3 regions of the Escherichia ruysiae genome follow, and region 2 is predicted to be linked to each of the others. Evidence: predicted binding sites of a transcription regulator. Region 2 holds the regulator's gene; each other region holds the start of a gene.
What was found. Region 2 encodes PurR, which represses purine synthesis genes. Its sites were predicted from a motif close to CANGCAAACGTTTGCNTG; they were not measured.

Region 1 (3,287 bases), 2.3 Mb from region 2:
TTACCCACAACAGGCAAAAGCCCTGATAGAACGCTGGATGCCGGAGACGGAACGCTACTCGAACGCATAAAGACGGCGGAGAGAAGACTGCCGTTTAGATTGATCTACCTTCCTGCCGGATGCGGCGTGAACGCCTTATCCGGCCTACAAAAAACTCACAAAATCAATAAATTGAGAATTATTACGTAGGCCAGATAAGCGAAGCGTATCAGGCATTTGTCTTTGTTGCGGCGGCACTTATACCGCCGCTTCATCGGTTACCCCGCAAAAATCGGCAACATCAAATACAGCTTAATCACCAGCGCGTTAACGATATCGATAAAGAACGCACCGACCATCGGCACCACCAGGAAGGCCATGTGCGACGGGCCAAAGCGTTCGGTAATCGCCTGCATGTTGGCAATTGCCGTGGGCGTTGCACCAAGGCCAAAACCACAGTGACCCGCAGCCAGCACCGCCGCATCGTAGTTTTTGCCCATCATGCGCCAGGTGACAAAGATGGCGTACAACGCCATGAAGATGGTCTGTGCGACCAGAATCGCCAGCATCGGCAGCGCCAGCGAAGCCAGCTCCCAAAGTTTCAGCCCCATCAACGCCATCGCCAGGAACAACGACAGACTTACGTTACCCAACACCGATACCGCACGCTCAAAGACGCGGTAAAAGCCCATCATTGACAGACCGTTACTCAGAATCACGCCCACAAACAGCACGCAAACGAAGGTCGGCAATTCAAAAGCTGTGCCAGCCAAAAGTTGCGCAACAATTTTCCCCACCGTCAGACAGATAGCAATCAGCGCGATGGTTTCAATCAGTACCAGCGAAGTGATCATGCGCCCCACGTCCGGCTTTTCAAATGCGGTGGGGACTTCCTGGTCATCCGGAATACCGTTTGGCGTGGTGGAGTGCTTCACCAGATACCGCGCCACCGGCCCCCCAATCAAGCCGCCCAGCACCAGACCAAACGTTGCACAGGCCATCGCCACTTCCGTCGCGTTGGTGAAGCCATAACGTTCAATGAACAATTTACTCCACGCAGCACCTGTACCGTGGCCGCCGGAAAGCGTAATAGAACCGGCCAGCAGCCCCATCAGCGGATCAAGCCCTAACAGGCTAGCCATCCCAATGCCGATGGCATTTTGCATCACCAGTAAGCCAACAACCACGATGAGGAAAATCCCCACCACACGCCCACCGGCACGCAGGCTGGCAATATTGGCATTCAGACCAATGGTTGCGAAGAATGCCAGCATCAACGGATCGCGCAGGGACATATCAAAATTGACTTCCCAGCCCATACTTTTTTTCAGCACCAGCAGCGCCAGTGCCACCAGCAACCCTCCGGCAACCGGTTCAGGTATGGTGTATTTCTTCAGAAAGGAGACGGAATGGACCAACTTGCGCCCGAGCAGCAACGTCAGGGTTGCTGCAACAAGCGTTGCTAAAGTATCGAGATGAAACATAGTTACTCCTTTGTGTCCGCACCACTCTTTCACACTCGTCATACTTCATCGCGCATGTGCATTAGGGCGAAATATGACGAGTATCGAGTCATGCTATCCCGGTTCGAATTCTCAGCTGAAAATAAAAAAATGGCATGGATTTTAAGCAGAAAACAACCAAAAGTTATATAAAAAAGTGCATTTATCGCATTTAAATATTTAGAAGAATGCATGGCAAACGTTTGCTTTTACCTTTCGGTCAGCTAAAATGCCCGCTTTGCCACCACGGGATTGTTTTCGATGTCTGTTTCCACCCTAGAGTCAGAAAATGCGCAACCGGTTGCGCAGACTCAAAACAGCGAACTGATTTATCGTCTTGAAGATCGTCCGCCGCTTGCTCAAACTCTGTTTGCCGCCTGTCAGCATCTGCTGGCGATGTTTGTCGCGGTAATCACGCCAGCACTGTTAATTTGCCAGGCGCTGGGTTTACCAGCACAGGACACGCAACACATTATTAGTATGTCGCTGTTTGCTTCCGGTGTGGCGTCGATTATTCAGATTAAAGCCTGGGGGCCGGTTGGTTCCGGGTTATTGTCTATTCAGGGCACCAGCTTTAACTTCGTTGCTCCGCTAATTATGGGCGGAACGGCACTGAAGACCGGTGGCGCCGATGTTCCTACCATGATGGCGGCGCTCTTCGGCACACTGATGCTGGCAAGTTGCACCGAAATGGTAATCTCCCGCGTTTTACATCTGGCGCGCCGCATTATTACGCCTCTGGTTTCTGGCGTCGTTGTAATGATTATCGGCCTGTCGCTAATACAGGTTGGGTTAACGTCCATTGGCGGCGGTTATGCGGCCATGAACGATAACACCTTTGGCGCGCCGAAAAATTTGCTGCTGGCGGGCGTGGTCTTAGCTTTAATCATTCTGCTTAACCGTCAACGTAACCCTTACTTACGCGTGGCCTCGCTGGTGATTGCGATGGCAGCCGGATATGCGCTGGCGTGGTTTATGGGCATGTTGCCAGAAAGCAACGAGCCGATGACGCAAGAACTGATTATGGTGCCAACACCGCTCTATTACGGGCTTGGTATTGAATGGAGTTTGCTGTTGCCGCTGATGCTGGTCTTTATGATCACCTCGCTGGAAACTATTGGCGATATCACCGCCACCTCCGACGTTTCCGAACAACCGGTTTCTGGTCCGCTGTACATGAAACGCCTGAAAGGCGGCGTGCTGGCAAACGGCCTGAACTCGTTTGTATCGGCGGTGTTTAACACCTTCCCGAACTCCTGCTTCGGGCAGAACAACGGTGTGATCCAGTTGACCGGTGTTGCCAGCCGTTATGTCGGTTTTGTCGTCGCACTGATGCTGATTGTGCTCGGCCTGTTCCCGGCTGTGAGCGGTTTTGTGCAGCATATTCCGGAGCCGGTACTTGGCGGCGCTACGCTGGTGATGTTTGGTACTATCGCCGCATCAGGTGTGCGTATCGTTTCTCGTGAACCGCTGAATCGTCGGGCCATTCTGATTATCGCGCTGTCGCTGGCGGTCGGTCTGGGCGTTTCTCAGCAGCCGCTGATTTTGCAGTTTGCCCCTGACTGGCTGAAAAACCTGCTCTCCTCCGGGATCGCCGCTGGCGGTATCACTGCCATTGTGCTGAACCTGATTTTCCCGCCAGAAAAACAGTAATCCACTCACGGCGGTAAAATTCTTTACCGCCGTAGCCACTCGCTTTCTCCATTCCCGCCTTGAGGAATGCGCGTAAATCGTGCATAACTCCCTTATGTGCATTTCACGGGATGGAAGACCATGAAATTTATTGGGAAGCTGCTTCTCTACATT
Region 2 (3,287 bases):
CATCGCGTTCCTTCAGCGGTCAGCTATACCGTGCGTCAGCTGGAAGAGTGGCTGGCGGTGCCGCTTTTTGAACGGCGTCATCGTGATGTGGAACTGACCGCTGCCGGGGCGTGGTTTCTCAAAGAAGGGCGCTCTGTTGTCAAAAAAATGCAGATCACTCGCCAGCAATGTCAGCAGATTGCGAACGGCTGGCGCGGTCAGTTAGCCATTGCGGTGGATAATATCGTCAGGCCAGAACGTACACGGCAGATGATCGTTGATTTCTATCGCCATTTTGATGACGTTGAACTTCTGGTATTTCAGGAAGTATTTAACGGTGTCTGGGATGCGCTTTCCGACGGGCGCGTGGAACTGGCGATTGGCGCGACACGAGCGATTCCGGTGGGCGGTCGTTACGCCTTCCGTGATATGGGGATGTTGAGCTGGAGTTGTGTTGTTGCCCGTCATCATCCGCTTGCGTCAATGAATGGGCCATTCAGCGATGATACGTTGCGCAACTGGCCATCGCTGGTGCGCGAAGACACCTCGCGGACGCTACCAAAACGTATTACCTGGCTGCTGGATAACCAAAAGCGCCTTGTTGTACCGGACTGGGAATCATCGGCAACGTGTATTTCGGCTGGGTTATGCATCGGTATGGTGCCGACACATTTCGCCAAACCGTGGCTTAATGAGGGGAAGTGGGTAGCACTAGAACTGGAAAATCCATTCCCTGATTCAGCATGTTGTCTGACCTGGCAGCAGAATGATATGTCGCCTGCTTTAACCTGGTTGCTTGAGTATCTCGGCGATAGTGAGACGCTGAATAAGGAGTGGCTGCGGGAGCCGGAAGAGACTCCCGCAACGGGTGATTAACGACGATAGTCGCGGAACGGGCCATCAGCCACGGAGCGACGTTCAATCAACCGTGGATGAACTTCAATTGACTGCGGTTCTTCGCGTTTGTTGACGATACGATCCAACAGCATATTGAACGCCGTTTCACCCAGCGAATCTTTTGGCTGATGGATAGTGGTCAGTGCCGGGGTAAAGTAGCGAGCGTTGCGCACGTTATCATAACCGATCAGCGAAACATCCTGCGGGACGCGCAGCCCCATTTCATCAGCGGCACAGAGTGCGCCCATTGCCATAATATCGCCGCCACAGAAGACAGCGGTAGGTCTGTGTGGTTGCGACAGGATTTGCTGCATGGCGCGATAACCTGATTCAGGCTCAAAGTCACCTTGCACAATCCAGTTTTCCGGCACTTTGATCATGGCTTCTTCCATCGCTTTCATAAAGCCCGCCAAACGACCTGCACCGGTGTTACGCTCCAGAGGACCAGGAATAACGCCAATTTCGCGGTGACCGCGTTCAATCAGATAGCGCCCGGCCATGTAACCGCCTTCAAAAGCGTTATCGATAACCGCATCGGTAAAGTCTGCTTTTGCTTCACCCCAGTCCATCACCACCATCGGGATATGGCGATACTCTTCCAGCATCGCCAGCAACGGTTCCGGATACTCCGAACACATCACCAGCAGGCCATCGACGCGTTTTTGCGCCATCATCGACAGATAAGCCCGCTGTTTCTCAAGATTGTTCCACGCATTGCCCAGAATCAGCGTGTAGCCTTTCTGGAAGCAATTTTTTTCTACCGCTTCAATGATTTCGGCGAAATAGGCCGCTTCGCTGCTGGTCGCCAGCAAACCGATAGACTTGGTGTGGTTAACCTTCAGGCTACGCGCCACCGCGCTAGGGGAGTAGTGTAATTCTTTGATCGCTGCCCACACAGCATTGCGCGTTTCTTCAGCGACGAAACGTGTTTTGTTGATTACGTGTGACACAGTTGTAGTGGAAACGTTTGCTCGTTTCGCTACATCTTTTATTGTTGCCATTCCATTTCACTCCAGACCCTAACTTCAGCTCCTGCAAAATCGCAAGGTAAACGTTTGCCTTTACACACCTTACGCACAACAAAAGTGTTGCGGTACGCCGGGAAAATGACACAGAGCGTCAGGAAGGGGTCAATGGCCAGTACGCAAATAATGTAAGCGTGGAATTTTGGCCGATCTTGATGAAAAGGGGAAGTAGTAAAAACACTTATCATTATAAATGACGGGAGATTTTTTCATCACAGTATGTAAAAATGCGTAATATCACTTTTTGTGGGGTAATAAAAAGGAGAAAACTTGATGAGCACCGACCTTAAATTTTCACTGGTAACAACCATTATCGTTCTTGGTTTGATCGTGGCCGTGGGTTTGACTGCCGCGCTACACTGATTTCCCCTCGAGGGAGCGCGTTCTCCCTCACATCTCCTTCCTCTTTGTTAGCAAAATGGCAAAAGTGTTTTCTCTTTTTGTTATTTTCATTCTTTTGTGATTGATGTCATGCTTTCGCCACTTTGATGAACATCGCGTGATGACGCGAAGAGGTGGAGATTAGGCATGAAAATTAACTATCCGTTGCTGGCGCTGGCAATTGGCGCATTTGGTATCGGGACAACGGAATTCTCGCCAATGGGCTTGTTGCCCGTTATTGCGCGTGGTGTGGATGTCTCGATTCCCGCTGCCGGAATGTTAATCAGCGCCTATGCGGTTGGCGTGATGGTTGGCGCGCCATTGATGACGCTTCTGCTTTCTCATCGTGCCCGCCGTAGTGCGCTGATTTTCCTGATGGCGATTTTCACGCTCGGTAACGTACTTTCTGCCATCGCACCGGACTATATGACGCTGATGCTTTCACGCATTTTAACCAGCCTGAATCACGGGGCGTTTTTTGGTCTGGGGTCTGTCGTGGCAGCAAGCGTGGTGCCAAAACATAAACAGGCCAGCGCAGTTGCAACTATGTTTATGGGCTTAACACTGGCGAATATCGGTGGCGTTCCGGCGGCAACCTGGCTTGGGGAAACTATTGGCTGGCGTATGTCATTTCTGGCAACGGCGGGGCTGGGTGTGATTTCAATGGTGAGCCTGTTCTTCTCTTTACCTAAAGGTGGCGCAGGGGCGCGGCCTGACGTGAAAAAAGAGCTGGCGGTACTGTTGCGTCCACAGGTGCTGTCTGCATTGCTGACGACGGTGCTGGGCGCTGGCGCAATGTTCACCCTCTACACCTATATTTCTCCGGTACTGCAAAGTATCACTCACGCAACGCCGGTGTTCGTCACTGCAATGCTGGTGCTGATTGGTGTCGGATTCTCTATCGGTAACTTTCTCGGCGGCAAACTTGCAGATCGTTCAGTTAACGGCACGTTGAAAGGCTTTTTGCTGCTGCTGATGGTGATTATGCTCGCGATCCCGTTCCTG
Region 3 (3,287 bases), 1.1 Mb from region 2:
ATCAAACTGACATTTCGCGCGATCGGCCTCACTCGGCTGACGATACCAGGTGTGTGCGGTAAAGCGCGGCAGTGATTGCCCCAGCTCCTTAACTTCATCAGCAAAGGCGTGAACATCGCCATTTTCTGCCGCATGGAACCAGTTCACTTGTGCTGTGTGGCCTGCTTTTGCCAGCGTATCGAGCATAGCCAGCATTGGCGTTTGACCGACACCGGCAGAGATTAAGGTTACCGGTGTGTCGTTTGTCACATCCATAAAGAAATCACCCGCCGGAGCCACCAGCTTCACGACATCGCCAACATTGGCGTGATTGTGCAGCCAGTTGGATACCTGCCCACCCTCTTCGCGTTTCACCGCAATACGATAGCCTTTGCCATCCGGCTTGCGGGTCAAAGAGTATTGGCGAATTTCCTGATGCGGGAAACCTTCCGGTTTCAGCCAGACACCGAGATATTGCCCCGGACGGTATTCTGCCACTGCGCCACCGTCGACCGGTTCCAGTTCGAAGCTGGTGATAAGCGCACTGCGCGGCGTTTTAGCCACAATGCGGAAATCGCGTGTACCTTCCCAGCCACCGGCTTTGCTGGCGTTTTCGTTATAGATTTCCGCCTCGCGATTGATAAATACATTTGCCAGCACGCCATAGGCTTTCCCCCACGCGTTCAGCACTTCCTGACCCGGGCTGAACATTTCGTCCAGCGTCGCCAACAGGTGTTCGCCAACGATGTTGTATTGTTCCGGTTTGATCTGGAAGCTGGTGTGTTTCTGCGCGATTTTTTCTACCGCTGGCAGCAGCGCAGGCAGGTTTTCAATATTACTGGCGTAGGCGGCAATGGCGTTAAACAGGGCTTCACGTTGATCGCCATTACGCTGGTTACTCATGTTAAAAATTTCTTTGAGTTCTGGGTTATGAGTAAACATACGGTCGTAGAAATGGGCGGTTAACTTTGGCCCCGTTTCCACCAGTAAAGGGATGGTGGCTTTTACTGTAGCGATGGTTTGAGCGTCAAGCATATGGTCTTCCTTTTTTTGCATCTTAATTGATGTATCTCAAATGCATCTTATAAAAAATAGCCCTGCAATGTAAATGGTTCTTTGGGGTTTTTCATTAAGAATGTGATGAAGTGAAAAATTTGCATCACAAACCTGAAAAGAAATCCGTTTCCGGTTGCAAGCTCTTTATTCTCCAAAGCCTTGCGCAGCCTGAAGGTAATCGTTTGCGTAAATTCCTTTGTCAAGACCTGTTATCGCACAATGATTCGGTTATACTGTTCGCCGTTGTCCAACAGGACCGCCTATAAAGGCCAAAAATTTTATTGTTAGCTGAGTCAGGAGATGCGGATGTTAAAGCGTGAAATGAACATTGCCGATTATGATGCCGAACTGTGGCAGGCTATGGAGCAGGAAAAAGTACGTCAGGAAGAGCACATCGAACTGATCGCCTCCGAAAACTACACCAGCCCGCGCGTAATGCAGGCGCAGGGTTCTCAGCTGACCAACAAATATGCTGAAGGTTATCCGGGCAAACGCTACTACGGCGGTTGCGAGTATGTTGATATCGTTGAACAACTGGCGATCGATCGTGCGAAAGAACTGTTCGGCGCTGACTACGCTAACGTCCAGCCGCACTCCGGCTCCCAGGCTAACTTTGCGGTCTACACCGCGCTGCTGGAACCAGGTGATACCGTTCTGGGTATGAACCTGGCGCATGGCGGTCACCTGACTCACGGTTCTCCGGTTAACTTCTCCGGTAAACTGTACAACATCGTTCCTTACGGTATCGATGCTACCGGTCATATCGACTACGCCGATCTGGAAAAACAAGCCAAAGAACACAAACCGAAAATGATTATCGGTGGCTTCTCTGCATATTCCGGCGTGGTGGACTGGGCGAAAATGCGTGAAATCGCTGACAGCATCGGTGCTTACCTGTTCGTTGATATGGCGCACGTTGCGGGCCTGGTTGCTGCTGGCGTCTACCCGAACCCAGTTCCTCATGCTCACGTTGTTACTACCACCACTCACAAAACCCTGGCGGGTCCGCGCGGCGGTCTGATCCTGGCGAAAGGTGGTAGCGAAGAGCTGTACAAAAAACTGAACTCTGCCGTTTTCCCTGGTGGTCAGGGCGGTCCGTTGATGCACGTAATCGCCGGTAAAGCGGTTGCTCTGAAAGAAGCGATGGAGCCTGAGTTCAAAACTTACCAGCAGCAGGTCGCTAAAAACGCTAAAGCGATGGTAGAAGTGTTCCTGGAACGCGGCTACAAAGTGGTTTCCGGCGGCACTGATAACCACCTGTTCCTGGTTGATCTGGTTGATAAAAACCTGACCGGTAAAGAAGCAGACGCCGCTCTGGGCCGTGCTAACATCACCGTCAACAAAAACAGCGTACCGAACGATCCGAAGAGCCCGTTTGTGACCTCCGGTATTCGCGTGGGTACCCCGGCGATTACGCGTCGCGGCTTCAAAGAAGCAGAAGCGAAAGAACTGGCTGGCTGGATGTGTGACGTGCTGGACAGCATCAATGATGAAGCCGTTATCGAGCGTATCAAAGGTAAAGTTCTCGACATCTGCGCACGTTACCCGGTTTACGCATAAGCGAAACGGTTAATCTGTTGAAAAAAGGCTTCCTCCGGGAAGCCTTTTTACGTTATCACACCATCAAATCTGTCGTAACTGCGCCTCAACATACAAATAGCCAATCCCCAGCACCTGTTGTGCGCGGCTTAATTGCCCGAAGCCAATCTGTGTCGCTTTTACGCTCGGCCCTTCGTCGCGGTCGAACGGGTTAAATCCCGTCTGGCGAATTATGGTATTAAGCCAGTTCTCGCCAAAGGCGCAACTGCGACCATACAACCAAATCTGATTAATATTGAGGATGTTGAGGAAGTTATACAGACTCAATCCTATAGCGTTGGCAGAGCGGTCAACCCAACTGGTGACCCACGGTTCTCCGCTCTGCCAGGCAGCGATTAATTGCGCGGTAGTCAGTTTTTCGGGATCAAGCTGAGTATTAACCGGTTGTGATTTTAGCCATACCCGCGCCTGCTTTTTAAATGCGCTTAACGAGGCGACGGTTTCCAGACAGCCATAACGCCCGCAGTCGCAGGCGACGCCATCCGGGTTAACGATGGTGTGACCAATCTGTCCGCTGCCATACAGACTGCCGCGATAAATTTGCTCGTTAATCACGAACGACGAGCCAATGCCGTAATCAACGTTGATTACGCAGAAATCCCGTCCCTGCGAATTATTTTGCCATTTCTCCGCCAGCGCCAGCATCACACAGT

Region 1: a site for PurR is predicted at 1,674-1,691, ahead of gltS (sodium/glutamate symporter). Genes of this name have one in related genera too.
Region 3: a site for PurR is predicted at 1,207-1,224, ahead of glyA (serine hydroxymethyltransferase). Genes of this name have one in related genera too.

What each region holds. Positions count from the first base shown of each region.
Region 1 covers NZ_JAVIWS010000001.1:2,536,911-2,540,197, forward strand. Annotated here, with positions in the region: gene recG (ATP-dependent DNA helicase RecG) at 1-70, shown strand, start outside; gene gltS (sodium/glutamate symporter) at 258-1,463, opposite strand; gene xanP (xanthine/proton symporter XanP) at 1,743-3,134, shown strand; gene RGV86_RS12310 (AsmA family protein) at 3,255-3,287, shown strand, end outside.
Region 2 covers NZ_JAVIWS010000001.1:244,855-248,141, forward strand. Annotated here, with positions in the region: gene punR (DNA-binding transcriptional activator PunR) at 1-855, shown strand, start outside; gene purR (HTH-type transcriptional repressor PurR) at 852-1,877, opposite strand; gene cydH (cytochrome bd-I accessory subunit CydH) at 2,175-2,264, shown strand; gene RGV86_RS01345 (MFS transporter) at 2,430-3,287, shown strand, end outside.
Region 3 covers NZ_JAVIWS010000001.1:1,362,745-1,366,031, reverse strand. Annotated here, with positions in the region: gene hmpA (NO-inducible flavohemoprotein) at 1-1,014, opposite strand, end outside; gene glyA (serine hydroxymethyltransferase) at 1,342-2,595, shown strand; gene RGV86_RS06800 (ROK family protein) at 2,659-3,287, opposite strand, start outside.